2 regions of the Agaribacillus sp. DX54 genome follow, and region 1 is predicted to be linked to the other one. Evidence: riboswitches for the same ligand, from Rfam matches in the RefSeq annotation. Region 1 holds a riboswitch; the other holds the start of a gene.
What was found. Region 1 has a riboswitch for cobalamin ahead of AC04NP_RS19170 (hypothetical protein). Riboswitches for the same ligand answer to the same signal wherever they lie in the genome.
Positions count from the first base shown of each region.

Region 2: it holds a riboswitch for cobalamin, as region 1 does, so the genes downstream of both, metE (5-methyltetrahydropteroyltriglutamate--homocysteine S-methyltransferase) here and AC04NP_RS19170 (hypothetical protein) in region 1, are expected to answer to the same signal.

Region 1 is NZ_JBXEQE010000019.1:86,456-93,745, reverse strand. Features, by position in the region: gene AC04NP_RS19200 (ABC transporter ATP-binding protein) at 1-809, shown strand, start outside; gene AC04NP_RS19195 (cob(I)yrinic acid a,c-diamide adenosyltransferase) at 825-1,406, opposite strand; gene AC04NP_RS19190 (AAA family ATPase) at 1,461-1,994, opposite strand; gene cbiB (adenosylcobinamide-phosphate synthase CbiB) at 1,978-2,922, opposite strand; gene AC04NP_RS19180 (pyridoxal phosphate-dependent aminotransferase) at 2,913-3,920, opposite strand; gene AC04NP_RS19175 (cobyric acid synthase) at 3,913-5,391, opposite strand; cobalamin riboswitch at 5,454-5,666, shown strand; gene AC04NP_RS19170 (hypothetical protein) at 5,799-6,401, shown strand; gene AC04NP_RS19165 (MotA/TolQ/ExbB proton channel family protein) at 6,407-6,985, shown strand; gene AC04NP_RS19160 (DUF2149 domain-containing protein) at 6,998-7,290, shown strand, end outside.
Region 2 is NZ_JBXEQE010000036.1:40,492-47,781, reverse strand. Features, by position in the region: gene AC04NP_RS26090 (HlyD family secretion protein) at 1-251, opposite strand, end outside; gene AC04NP_RS26085 (peptidase domain-containing ABC transporter) at 265-2,442, opposite strand; gene AC04NP_RS26080 (gamma-glutamylcyclotransferase) at 3,038-3,550, shown strand; partial or broken gene AC04NP_RS26075 (efflux RND transporter permease subunit) at 3,576-3,833, shown strand; cobalamin riboswitch at 3,970-4,194, shown strand; gene metE (5-methyltetrahydropteroyltriglutamate--homocysteine S-methyltransferase) at 4,381-6,702, shown strand; gene AC04NP_RS26065 (acyl-CoA thioesterase) at 7,040-7,290, shown strand, end outside.

The DNA.
Region 1 (7,290 bases):
ACATTTCTGAAGTCGATGTAAAAAGAATTAAGCCACATCAATATGCCCGGCTATTGAGCTTAGTACTTACTGATAAAATAAACGTGGGAGCTATGACGGTGATGGATATTGTCTCTATTGGGCGGTATCCTTATACCAACTATTTTGCGAAGCTGGAAGCTAAAGATCACGTAATGATTCAGCGTGCGTTGGAAAATGTTCATTTAGGTGATTACAAATATCGGTTTTTTAATGAACTGAGTGATGGAGAAAAGCAACGTGTACTCATCGCCAAAGCACTGGCACAGGATACTCCATTAATCATGCTGGATGAACCAACGGCTCACCTGGACCTGCCAAACCGTGTGGAAATCATGAACATCCTCAAACGTTTGGTTAAAGAAACCAACAAAGCCATATTACTGTCTACACACGAGCTCGATCTTGCGCTTCAAACTGCGGATACAATCTGGCTGATGAATCAAGATGAGGATCTGAAAAGTGGGGCCCCGGAAGATTTGGTTTTATCCGGTATGTTTGAACGTGTGTTTAAAAGCAATGCTTTTCACTTTGATAAGCTTTCCGGCGCTTTTAAAGTAGTCCATCCTGCCAAAGGGAAAATATCGTTATCAGGAACCGATATTCAAAGCACATGGACCCGACGTGCGTTGGAAAGAGAAGGCTACCAGGTGGTAGCCGACCCAAACTCCTCTATTAAAGTGCATTACGAAAATGACCAGTGGCTGCTAAACATCCAAAATAGTACTTTCCGGTGTCAAAATATTGCTGAAATGCTTAAGGTATTGCGTCATGAACAGTACCCAGACTAGCCGTTAGGGCAATGGTCAGGCTTTCTTTTTCCGCTTGTATAGAAACAAGTTCCACTTTTCTTCCGCTACACCATGTTGGTCCATCTCGGCACGTGCAAGGGTGAAAAAGAGATCGGACAGGCGATTAATATAGGCAGATACATATTCTTCCACACAAGCCGGATCTTCATCAGCCAGGCTCACCAATGCCCGCTCACCACGTCTGATTTGTGTTCGGCAAACGTGGCACAAGGCAGAGATTTCATTCCCGCCCGGCAACAGAAAATAATCGGAAGGGCTGCTCAATGTATGCTCTACTTCGTCAATCCATTGTTCGCAGAAATCAGCCCCATCCACAGGTTTAGGGTTTTGATTTTCTTTGTTGGAAACGGAGGGGCGAGCGAGGTGCGACATCATGTCCATGAGGTCTTTTTGGATCCGGTGTAAATTACCCTGCCAATCGTGATCAGATCCCAGCTTAGCACGAAGCAAGCCTATCGTACTGTTCACTTCATCCAAAGTCCCCAGACATTCAATGCGGGGACCATTTTTAGGTTCCCGCTTTCCACCAAATACTCCCGTCATTCCTTTGTCTCCTTTTCTTGTATATATTTTCATAATTCTTTAGCTTATTAATTAAATTTAGTCGCAGTTTTTAATCGATTCAAATGCCTAAGTCTTTACAAAGGTATGGACAAAATTAACCCTAATTGAGACAGTATCCTTGGGGAGCTTAACAATATCAAATCTTTTTTCAGCATAAATTTTCAATAATGCTTGCTCCAACGCCAAACAGTAACCGAATTCCTGTAATCGTTGTTCATCCTTATGGTAAATATCTTCCCAGGTAGGGGTGAAAAATACCTTCTTACGGAATTTTTCTTTGTAAGGAAATCGGACAAGTTGTGATGGTATCGGTTTACCCTCTACTTCAAGGTAAGCGATTAAATCAAGTATGGAACGATCTGTAAAATAGGCATTCGGACTTAATTCAAGCGCTTGTAGCGAAGCTTCATAAACTAATGCTGCAAATCGATCCAGATCTCCCCAGGGCATTCCATTCCCTACTCCTTCCTGTTCGCAGATAATGACCTTTCGAGATACTTCATGCATACAAGGATATTCCTTTTCCAGGGCATTGATCAAAGTGGTTTTTCCCGTGCCTGGCGCTCCGGTAATGATATATTTCTTAATGTATGCCTCCATATACCCAATAAATGATGAAACCGTACAACATACAAAAGAGAATAGTACTGGCCCAATTCACGTAGATTGCTGTTGTTAAATCACTATGATTGATTGTTCGGGGATTACTGCCTATATAGGGTTTGTCCACCAATTTCCCATAATAAAAATTAGGACCGCCAAACTGACAATTCAAAATGTAGGCCAATGCCGCTTCAGGATATCCCGCATTCGGGCTTGCATGCTTCTTCCCTTCATGAAATACAAAGCGAAAGCCCTTGAACCTGAGGTTTGTTATCAAGATCAAAAATGCTGTGATCCTGGCAGGTATAAAATTGGCAATATCATCCAACTTGGCGGCAAACTTTCCAAATGATCTATACCGGTCAGATTTGTACCCGATCATAGAGTCGAAGGTATTGATCATCTTATACGCAACCGCACCTGGCACTCCAAACAGAAAGAAGTAAAACAAGGGCGCAATCACCCCATCACTTAAATTCTCGGAGAGCGTCTCCAGCGTAGCTGTTCGTATTTGCTGCTCATTGAGCTTTGAAGTATCCCTCCCTACAATCCATGAAAGGCGTTTTCTGCCGGCCACTACCCCTTTCTTTTTTAACGTATCGAATACAGCCTTCCCTTCCTTGATAAGCGTTCGGTTTGCCAGGCAGTAAAAGAGTAATATAATAGCTACGATATCGGCAATAAGCGGATTGATTTCATACAGCCAATCCAACAGAAGGGCCGGTAGCAAATAAGCAAGCACCACAAGGAGGATCACTAATAGCAACCCTTTCAAAAATCTGCCATTGCCTTTGTTGAGTCGTTGCTCACCTTTGGCAATAGCATTGCCGAAAAGCACGATCAGGTGCGGCATCCATCTTGGATCGCCAAAGGCCGAGTCAAGCAAAAACGCAAATAGAAGTATGTAAACCTTGTTTATTTCCACTGCTTTAATGCTTTTATCAGGTCGCTTTGTGCTTCATGGCTTTGAGTGGACAGGCGGATGTATTCACCATGAAGTTTTTTGAAATTAGTGGCATCACGTATCAGTATTCCATATTGTACCGCCAGGTAGTTCTTAAGTTCAGCGGCAGTACCTCTTTTTAATTTAACAAGGAAATAAGTAGTATGGCTGGGTATCACTTCCAGCCAGTCTATCTCCGAAAGCTTCTGTATAAACGCTTGTGCCTCGTTGAGCAGCTCTTCAACATTGAATAGCCAGCGATCATAATGTTTAAATAATTGTAATCCTGCGTGTATCGCCAACACATTGACACTCCAGGGCATTTTTTTGGTGAGAAGTTGCGTAATGATAGCTGATGAGGCGGTTACATAACCCAACCTGATGCCAGGGATGGAAAAGGTTTTGGTCAGGGAACGGACGACAATCAGGTTAGTGAAACGCTTTACCAAAGGGGCAAGGGATTCGAGTTGAACAGTAAATTCAATGTATGCCTCGTCTATCACAAAGGTTGTATCGGGAGCTTGCTCAATTAGCTTTATTAATTCTATAGTAGGGATAATGCTACCGTCCGGGTTATTAGGATTGCCAATAAAAACAAGGTCATAATTAATAGGTGTAAGTGCTGCCTTATCTACCAGTTCACAATTTAATCCATACATTTTACAGGCATCTTCATATTCGGAAAAGGTGGGTGCTACTATTGCGGCATATTTGTTTGAGAATGCGTGCGCAATGAGATAAAATGCCTCAGTGGCACCATTGGTAAACAGACATTGATCCATTGGCAAATCAAACTTGCCGGCAGCTACGCCACTTAGTTCTTCGGCAGCAGGAGAGGGATAGCTTTGTATGGCATGTGTATAAGACGACATCTCAGCAAGTAGCTCAGGTGGGCATCCCTTGTAATAAACGTTGGAACTAAAGTTGTGCTTTATAGTTCCCCCATATAGATGAATATCGTCCCCATGCCCATTAATCATTGTTTTTGCTGTTTTCTATGATAGTATCCATATCCAGGTGTTGGTCAATCCAGTCCGACAACTTTTCATACTGCGCTTCCTTAAAAGTCAAATAATCCATGGCCTGGGCTTCCTTGTATTTTAAATGCAACAATTCGTTTACAACAATTTGATTATCTAATATCCCGTGAAAGTACGTTCCCCAGCTTTTATCTCCATCAAAGTAGCCTTCCGGTGTTCCATTAACCATGTTTAGATGCTTGCCAGCAGGCACAGAAGTCTCCCCCATGTGGATCTCGTAACCAGTACAAGCGGTGTCATACTTCTTGAATGTAAAGTCTTGCTGGAGGGTGGTTTTTTCTTTGGTCAACGTAGTGGTAACATCAAACAAACCAAGGCCCTCTTCTTTGCCTCTATTGCTTTCTACTTCGTACGGGTCCTTAATCCATTGCCCCATCATTTGATACCCCCCGCAAATTCCAATAACAGGAATCTTACCATACATCGCTTTGATGGTTTCGGTTAGCCCGTCTTTCTTTAAAGCCACCAGATCTTCAATGGTGTTTTTCGTGCCTGGTATGATGAGCACATCTGCTTTTTTCAGTTCTTCATGATCTCGGGTATAATACAGATTGATCAACGGTTCTTGCTCTATGGCTTGAAAGTCCGTATAGTTTGACAGATAATGCAGTTGTACAATAGCTACATTAAGTTTATCCTTTTGGGCCGCGGTTTTCCTTTGTTTAAGTGCCACAGAGTCTTCTTCTTCCAATACAATGTCCGAAGCATAAGGCAACACCCCAAGCACGGGAGTAGCCGTCAACTCATCGAGCATTGTTTTTCCTTCTTCAAAAAGCGTCATATCACCTCGGAATTTATTGACAATTATCCCCTTAATCAATTTTCTTTCCCATTCTTCCAAAAGAGCGATTGTGCCATAAACACTTCCGAATATCCCGCCTTTATCGATATCAGCTACAAGGTACACACAGGCGTTAGCTACTTGCGCCATTCTCATGTTTGTGATGTCCCTGTGCTTCAGGTTCAACTCGCTGATGCTTCCTGCCCCTTCCATCACAACGGGACAATAAGTATCGTTTAGCGTATAAAATGCCTTTTTAGCCTCTTCAAATAGTTGGCTTTTGTTATTGGAGAAGTACTCCCTGGCGGTCTGGTTGCCTATCGGTTTTCCATAAAGTACAACCTGAGATTGGTTTGTGGATGAAGGCTTTAATAAAACAGGATTCATCTCTACCCTGGGTGCAAGCCGACAGGCCCCAGCCTGTACCGCCTGTGCCCTGCCAATTTCCAACCCGTCTGCCGTAGAAAAACTATTGAGTGACATGTTTTGAGCCTTGAAAGGCGCAGGGGCAAAACCATGTTTTTTTAGCCAGCGACAAATACCTGTAGTCACCCAGCTCTTCCCGACATCAGATCCGGTTCCCACAATCATGATTGGCCTCATCTTTTCCATTGATTCACTTCTGCTCAAATTTTGGATATATCTGTCTTAAACTATTTATCTAAATTAAATCTCAAATTTGCAAATAAATGCTAATTTTACATCGTTTTGGTGGATTTCCTTTTTATAAGGAAACCTTAATATGGGAATCCGGTGATTCAGTAGAAAAATCCGGAGCTGTACCCGCAACTGTTAGTCCCTCGAGGATGTTTCTGAAATTCATTGGCCACTGTCCCAGCATATTTGGATGGGAAGGCTTCGGAAACCGGACGAGCCAGGAGACCTGCCGGAACACGACTTTATCAAAGCTTTCGGGAATAAAGGCTAAATGATACTTTGTACCAATCTAGTAAATCGCATTATCCTTATCAGATAATGTTTGGGCGTTACAATGTGGCATCTATCTTATTTCGGAAAGCGAGTAACAGAAATAAGAAATGACTGCCGAATTAGTCCTTATAGGTCTTCAAATGCTTTTTCTGAGTCTCTACGGAGCATCTGGCACTGCGCAATTTCTTTCTGACAAAAGGAGAGGTTGGATGGCTTTCACCATTGTGTTTTTAATGGTTGCCTTTTCCTGTATATTCTTTGAAAGCCAGCTGAAAGGTAGTATTCAGCTAATACTGTTTTTACTGCTTGTTTTAGATTACCTGCTTCACTCAGTAAACCCTCCTTCAAAATGGAAGCGCGCACTCATCAGTAGTATGATAACCTTTATGAGCTGCTCCCTCATTTTTTTGCAATGGCAAAATGTAATGGTGGGGGTGGGGGTTATTCCTGTGGCTGGCCTTTTGTTTTGGTTGATTAAAAAATGGTCTGTTTGGTTGACAAAGGTCCGGGAGTATTTTCTAAAAGCAGGAACAATCATTACCTTATTTTTTGTGTTAGAGCCTGTACTCATAAGCATTCAGCAAAATCTGAAACCTATGGCTACCATTCCTATTTCTTCAATTGTTAATCAACAAAACTTTATACTTCTTGGCGTGCTGGTAATGCTCATGCTCGGAGGATTTGTTTTGAAAGAAAAATCAAGACTTTAAATCGTATGAATATTTTAGAATCATCATTATTAGCCATTGCTAATTTGCTTTACTACCCGGTTATTATTGGAATATTTTTGGTATTGGCGCATCAGGCCGTGGCAGCAGGTAAGTTTATGAGTGAGTTAAGGCAAAGACGAAGCAATAACTTTAAGAGAATCAATATGTTCAAAGCACAACATAAAGTTTACTTCGAATCTCCCTCCTCTACCTATAAAGCAATAGAATTCGATCTTTTACATCAACTCCGTAGTTGGCATCAAGCCTATATCAAATCCCTGAGCAATAATAGATTGGTAATAAAAGCAGGCCCGTCACTTGGCCTCATGGGAACACTTATCCCCATGGGAACAGCGCTTTCTTCATTGTCACAAGGTGATCTTATGATTATGTCGGCCAATATGGTAACGGCATTCACCACCACCGTAGTGGGTATGGCCTGCGGGCTGACAGCTTTTCTGATGAATTACAAGCAAACAGAATGGATGAGGCAGGATCTCCTTGAATGTGAAAGCATGTGTGAAAGAAGCCTGGTGGATTGGGAGCGTACAGAACACGGAAAAGAAAAGTTAATCAACGCATAAACACAAGAGAAGATGAGTATTTCAAGAAGACATTCCTTTATCGATGACGAGCTTTCTTCGGAAGCAGACCCCATAAGCAGTATGGCTAACCTTTTTGATGTTAGTATGGTGTTCATCGTTGCACTTTTTTTTGCGCTGTTTATGGCATACAGCACACTTGATCTGTTCAATCAGGATTCAGAATTAATTATTACCAAAACAATGCCTAATGGCGAATTACAGATCATTACTAAAAAGGGGAAAGAAATTAAAATAGAGAAGGTAACCGAAACCACAGAATCAGGCAAAGGGGTGAAATTGGGTAC
Region 2 (7,290 bases), on a different contig from region 1:
TTAGCAATTCTACCTGCTATAGCTGATTCTACCGTTTGAGGCCGGTCCTGTGGTGTAAAAGCCGTGACAAGCCCTGTGCCTCTGATGTTTTGTTGCCAGGGTAAGAAGAGAAAAAGAAAGAAAAGAAACCCTACAATCAGCAACAACCTGGCCAGAATTCTGCCTGCACCCGGAGTTTTCAGCGTTTTCAGCACATAGTATTTCTCCTGGTCAGTATCTTTTTTTATATTCGGTCGGGATATATTCAGCATGTTTTTAAAGTTTCTATTCAGATATAAAGTTCGTTATTGCATTGTTCTTTAGCAATTCTTCATACGGGCCGTGTGCCTTTATGTTTCCGCCTTCCATAACCACTACCGTATCACAGGCTGCCATAATGATGGGGTCATTGGAAATGGCCAAAAGTGTCCAGTTATGTTCTTTTTTGGTCAAAAGGCTGATGAGTTCCAGTTTATCTGGCTTCTGAAAAGGCACAAAATAATCATTCAAAATAAGTAATCTTGGCTTTTTTGCCAGACATCTGGCCAGAATAAGCCTGTTAATGAATGAACTGGAGAATCCCTTTCCACCACTGACAATGTGGGTGTTCAGTCCTTCAGGCATTTGATTAATAACTTCATCGAGCCCTACCATCCTGATAGATTCTATAGCCCGTTCAGCTTCCGCATGAGGCTTTCCTACCAGGATGTTTTCCAGTATGGTGCCGTCAAATATGTCCTCCTGTGATACATTTTTCCCTATCAAGTCCCTTAAATTGTTCAAATCAAGATCCCGCAATGAGATATTGTTAATTGTCACAATTCCCTCATATCCATAATGAAGTCCCGACAGCGTATTGGTCAGCGTGGTTTTTCCGGATTCACTGCTCCCAGCGATACAGACCTTTTCACCGGGCCGTATTTTAAGATTTACACCGTTTAACGCATACTTTCCAGTGTTAGGATATTTGTATTTCAGGTTATGAACATCAATAGAAAATCCTTTGCCATTCAAATTTCTGGACATGTCAATACCACCACTTTTCTCCAACGGAAGGTCAGTAACATGGGCAATTTTGTCTACTGCTGTCAACAGGTCATAAATCACTTCCATGTACAGGATGATTTTTTCCACAGAGCCCAGAATAAGAATAATAATCACTTCCGAGGCTACAAATTGTCCGAGTGTAATTTCACGCTGTATCACCAGAATAGTACCAATAATCAACAAACCTCCGGTAATGACAGCCTTGAAAAGAATAATGTACATATACTGGCTGATCAGTACTTTGAAGTGGGCTTTTCTATTTTTCAGATAACTGTTTACATTGTACTCGGTCTTTTTGATCGGTAAGGTAGTGTTTCCGGATAATTTAAAAGAATTAATGGTCCTGGCCAGCTCCTCTAGCCAGTAAACTACCTTATACTTAAATTTCGATTCCTTGATTGACGTCCTCAATCCTTTTGGACCTGTAAGGTAAAAAATAAGGGCTAGTGTGCCCACCAGCACCAGGCCGAAAAAGACGAAAAAAGGATGGTAGAAAGATAAGAGGACGAGACCGAAAAAGATCTGCATAGCACCTGCTGTCAGGTCTATCAATAGTTTTGGAAGTCCTTTTTGGAGTGTCAATACATCGAAAAACCGGTTCATTAACTCAGGCGCATATTGGTTGAGAATGGATTCAACCTTTATCCTTGGCACTCTGAAAGCAAATTCCAGGGCGGCCTTGGTGAAAATTCGTCGCTGGAGGTATTCCACAATGGTAATCTGCATCACCTGCAAACCTCCCGCCGCGAGCACACCAATAATGACCAAAGCTATTAATATATAAACCGAACTAACTACAACACCCCCCGAAACCAGTTCAATCGTCGCCTGTATGCCCAATGGCAGAGTAAGCCCTATGAGGCCAATAAAAATGGCGTAGATGAAAATATTGATAATATCCTTTTTTTCTTCAGAAAGCAACCTGATCAGCCTTCTCATAGGTGTAAAGGGCTTTCCTTTCTCTTCCTCCTCGGGGTCGTCACTTACGAGGCTTTTGTATGAAAAAACGCCTAGAAAAATAACGTCGTTATCAGCATTGATAAGAAATGTTTGACAGCACTCCGGTGTGAAGTCAATGACTGGTTCATTTTCAATCAGTTTTTGGAGTTTAACCTTTCTTTTATCCTTAAAAAGAATAGCGGGAACCAGGTCGTTACCTTCCATTGAAAAAACTACTACTGGTATTTCTACATTTTGTATAAAAGCGGGAAACTCAGCCAGTGATAATGAGTTTTCCAGGAAAATAACACGAACAAGGTTGCCGGCTTCGATCAGGTCCCTCTTGAATTCAACCACCTCATCCAAAGCATACTCTCTCTGGGATACCTGTTTGGCTCCAAGCATGGTTTCATTGTACTCCTGCCCAAGGAGATGTGTTACCTCCCTAATAATTTTGATAATATTATTACTGTTCATTTTAAAGTTTTACTATACATCCACAACGGATTTTTTCCGGAGGATAAAAGGCTATTTACTACTGACAAAATTTGATATTATCATGTTTGGAAATTCGTAGTTTACATTACAAACTTTTCTTGCCTTATTCTCGACAGAATTCTCTCCAGAGGCTAAATGGTGTGGATAAAAGACTGGCGGTCTGACCATTTCACAAAGGAGATACCCGGACTTTGAAAGTGTATCAATGGAATTAAATTTAAGCATATCGGTTAAACAAAAATCAAAATCAATTTGTTTGTTATGAAAGCAAAACATTATTTGATAATAGTAATACTATCATCTACGATAATACTACCATCTTGTTGCCTTTTTTCACTATTTTGTAAAATAGCTGCCTAAATTTAATATCATCATGACAGTTATTATTGCAAACGGACTCAAAAGGACTTTGTTATTGAACATGGAAAGTACATAATATCGACTTTCTATAGAATTTTCAAAATAGCTTTTGTCCGAATGGTTTCCCTGTACCGGAAATTTATTAAAAATATTTCTTACTATTGCTCGATATAGGTATCTTCCAGTAGTTAGATGACTTACAGGTTTCCAGTTCATGATTCGATCATTTACAGAAAAAACACTGAATAAACTTTTGACCGAAGTCAATGAATGCAAGCTTGATAAAAGACCTTTAGATCATGCATTTTTTAAAAAAATAGGGAAATATATTTCAAATTATGAGGTATCGCCCCCCCTTGATGAAAATGTTGAAGACTACCTGGAGTCATTGCTGGAGTGGCCACGTAGAAACCTGTTTACCTATGGAACCCTCATGCCAGGAGAAGCTAATCATAAAATATTGGATCCATGGATAGGGGTTTGGCAAAAAGGATATTCAAAAGGAAATCTTTATAGTATGGGCCGGGGAATGGACTATGGACTTCCTGCTATGAAATGGGAGCCCCAAGGGCAGGATATTCCGGGATATTTGTTTATTTCAAAACAACTCGACTGGCAGGTGCCGGACAATTTTGAAGGAGCCCAGTACCAGAGAATATGGGTGTTGGTAATGGTGGATGACAAAGTACTGTCAGTGGCTAATGCCTACCAGGGATTGATGAAATAGCCCGTTTCTTTTTAGTTTAAAAGGACTCATTGTTGCTGTACTATTTATTCTGATCCTGATCCTGGAGTTCGGTTCATTCAAGAGTTCTTTGATTGTACTTTCGGTAATTCCGCTAGGATTGATTGGTGCTTTGGCGGCCCTCTATATAACCGGTAACCCGCTATCGTTTACGGCTGCTATCGGTTTTATTGCCCTTATTGGCATTGAGATTAAAAACTCGATTTTGCTGGTAGACTTTACAAACCAACTACTTGCAAATGGCGCAGAATTGGCAGAAGCCTTAGTTTAATATTCTGCTGAGCTTGTTTACCATTGCATCACAGCCTGAGTATTTCCAGGGCCAGCCCTGTTGAAGTATTAAAATATGAATAATTAAAATGGATGTCTTATATTTACGCACAAGTTCTTTACTTGATTTCTTAATCAAAATCGATTAAGGTGACCGGTGGAAGCCGGAATTAAAAGGGAATTGTGTGAAAATCACGAGCTGACGCGCAACTGTAATCCTGATCCCGATATTATACCATTGGGATAGTATGCTTTTGTCCACAAGGCCATTTTCTTTTGTGATGTTATCATGGAAGATGAGAAGGCGGGCAACTAGTCAGGAAAGCCAGGAAACCTGCCATCATCGACCTAACTTGTATAGGATTTGACAATTCTTTCGCGATTTGAAGTTTTGATCAAAGAAGACATAATGTTCTGCTTTTCAAATGGGTACAATACAGGCGCCTGACCATTTGCCCTGCATACCTAAAACTTCTTAAAGAATTGTGAAATTGAGCCAAAGGGCTTTTAACTAATTTTTTAATTATTTAAAAGCTTTAAAAATGAAAACACACAATCTTGGCTATCCGAGAATTGGTAGCCGGCGAGAGCTCAAAAAAGCCTGCGAACAATTCTGGGCTGAAAAAATTTCCCTCGATGAACTATTGGAAGCTGGAAAACAAATTCGATTAAAAAACTGGCAGATACAAAGAGATGCCGGCATCGACATCATACCATCGAATGATTTTTCATTTTATGATCAGGTGCTGGATATGTCTTTGATAGTCGGGGCAATACCGGACCGGTATCGTGATCTTTCTGCAAATGGTGATGACAAAGAACTGTACTTCGCCATGGCACGGGGATTTCAACAAGATGGATTGGATATCACTGCGATGGAAATGACCAAATGGTTTGATACCAACTACCATTATATTGTACCGGAATTCAAAAGAGATCAGCACTTCCGACTTTTGTCCACAAAAGCTTTTGATGAGTTTAATGAGGCAAAAGCGCTTGGCATAATTACCAAACCTGTTTTGATAGGCCCGGTTTCCTATTTGTTATTGGGGAAAGAAAAAGAGGAAGGGTTTCACCGGATTGAATTGATCGCTAAACTTCTTCCCGTTTATCTGGAAATCCTGGAAAAACTAAATGATCTGGGCGCAACCTATGTGCAGTTTGATGAGCCTTATCTTGCGATGGATTTGGATGAAAAGGAGAAGCAGGCACTAAAGTATGTTTACGGCGAATTCAACCGGTACTTTCCCCATCTGAACATCATCCTTGCGAGCTATTTCGATGGGCTCAGGGATAATCTCGCGTTGAGTCTTTCCCTGCCTGTACAAGTGCTTCATGTAGATCTGGTGAGGGCTGCTTCGCAATTGGATGATATATTGGACTCAGACCGGTTATCTCCTGACATGACTTTGTCGCTGGGGTTGGTCGATGGAAGAAACATTTGGAAAAATGATTTTGAAAGCGCTATTGAATATGTTCACAAAGCTATCCGGAAAAGGGGAGAAGCATTGGTCATGATTGCTCCTTCATGCTCTTTACTCCACTGCCCCTGTGATTTGGAGCTGGAAACGGATGAAAGTACGGTGATGACAGCAATCAAACCTTGGTTGGCTTTTGCCAAACAAAAACTGCATGAGGTGGTGACTATCAAATCTCTGGCTGCTACTGGCCGGGATTACATTAAGGACCCTGTTTTTATCCGGAATTCAGCCACTATGCAAGAGCGACAGGGATCAACACTCATTCATAATGAGGATGTCAAAAAGCGAAGTCTGGAAGTAGCCATGACAGATGTAAGGAGGCAATCACCATATATCAGGAGAAAAGAACTGCAAAGAAAAACCCTGAGTTTGCCCCAATTCCCAACCACTACCATTGGTTCATTTCCTCAAACCACTGAGGTGCGTCGCCGGAGGTCGAAGTATAAAAAAGGAGAAACCACCCAACAGTCGTATGTCGATTACATGAAAAAAGAAATTGAAACCACCATACGCTGGCAGGAGGAAATTGACCTTGATGTGCTTGTACATGGCGAATTCGAACGCAATGACATGGCTGAGTATTTTGGAGAAAAAATGAATGGGTTTGCTTTTACAAGGTATGGTTGGGTGCAAAGTTACGGATCGAGATGTGTCAAGCCACCCATTATCTATGGCGATGTACAAAGGCCCCGGTCTATGACTGTCGAATGGTCATCATATGCCCAATCTTTAACTGATAAAACTGTCAAAGGAATGCTAACCGGTCCGGTTACTCTCCTGCAATGGTCATTTGTCCGGAACGATCAGCCACGGTCAGAAACCTGTAATCAGATTGCTCTGGCCATTTGCGATGAAGTGCTGGATCTGGAAAGGGCCGGTATTAAAGTAATTCAGGTAGATGAGCCTGCTATCCGGGAAGGTTTGCCATTAAGAAAGTCAGATTGGAACAGCTATTTGAAATGGGCCGTAAAAGCCTTCAGGATCGCCACCAGCGCTGTGAAGGATGAAACCCAGATACATACACACATGTGCTATTCTGAGTTTAACGATATTATTCATAACATTGCCGATATGGATGCTGACGTAATCACCATTGAGTGCTCCCGTTCGCAAATGGAACTTCTGGATGCCTTTGCGGACTTTCATTACCCCAATGAAATCGGGCCGGGGGTTTATGACATACACTCCCCAAGAGTGCCCACACAAGTGGAAATGGTATCCCTTCTGGAAAAAGCGAGGATGGTGATCCCTGCGGATCAACTGTGGGTAAATCCGGACTGCGGTTTAAAAACCCGTCACTGGGACGAAACCAAAAAGGCGCTTATAGCCATGGTGTCAGCAGCCAAACAAATGAGGCAGGAAATCAGTGAGTCGGTGATATGATTGGCATTAATGATAACGGGTCATTTGGCAGATATCGTGTTGGTGGTTTGCTAACCAAATTTTTTCAGCTTTTGGCCATTGGTCCGGCCTCTGTCTGAATCCTGCTAATTATGTGCATGTTCTAAGCTAATAGCTACTCACAACTTTTGCGGCGGAATTGGGTACGTAGATAAAAACTGCCGGGTTGTGAGTAGCCAAAGGCCATCTTTGGATGAATTTATAGCTTAAAACCAAGCATAACGATGGCGCCGGATTAATCCCTAACCCTGTTGCAGTGCTGACTGTATTTAAAGAATTACAAAGTAATTCGTTTTTATGTTATCAGGAAAAATGATAGATGGATATAAAACAAAGAATCAAACAATCAGAAACACGAATATTCAAGGCTGTATTTCCCAACACAACCAATCATTATGATACACTTTTTGGAGGTACTGCGTTGAGTTTAATGGATGAAGTAGCCTTCATTACAGCGACCCGCTTCAGCCGTCAAAGAATAGTTACTGTGAGTAGTGACAAAATAGATTTTACCAAATCCATCCCGACAGGTACTATCATCGAGCTTGTGGGGTATGTAACAGGTGTTGG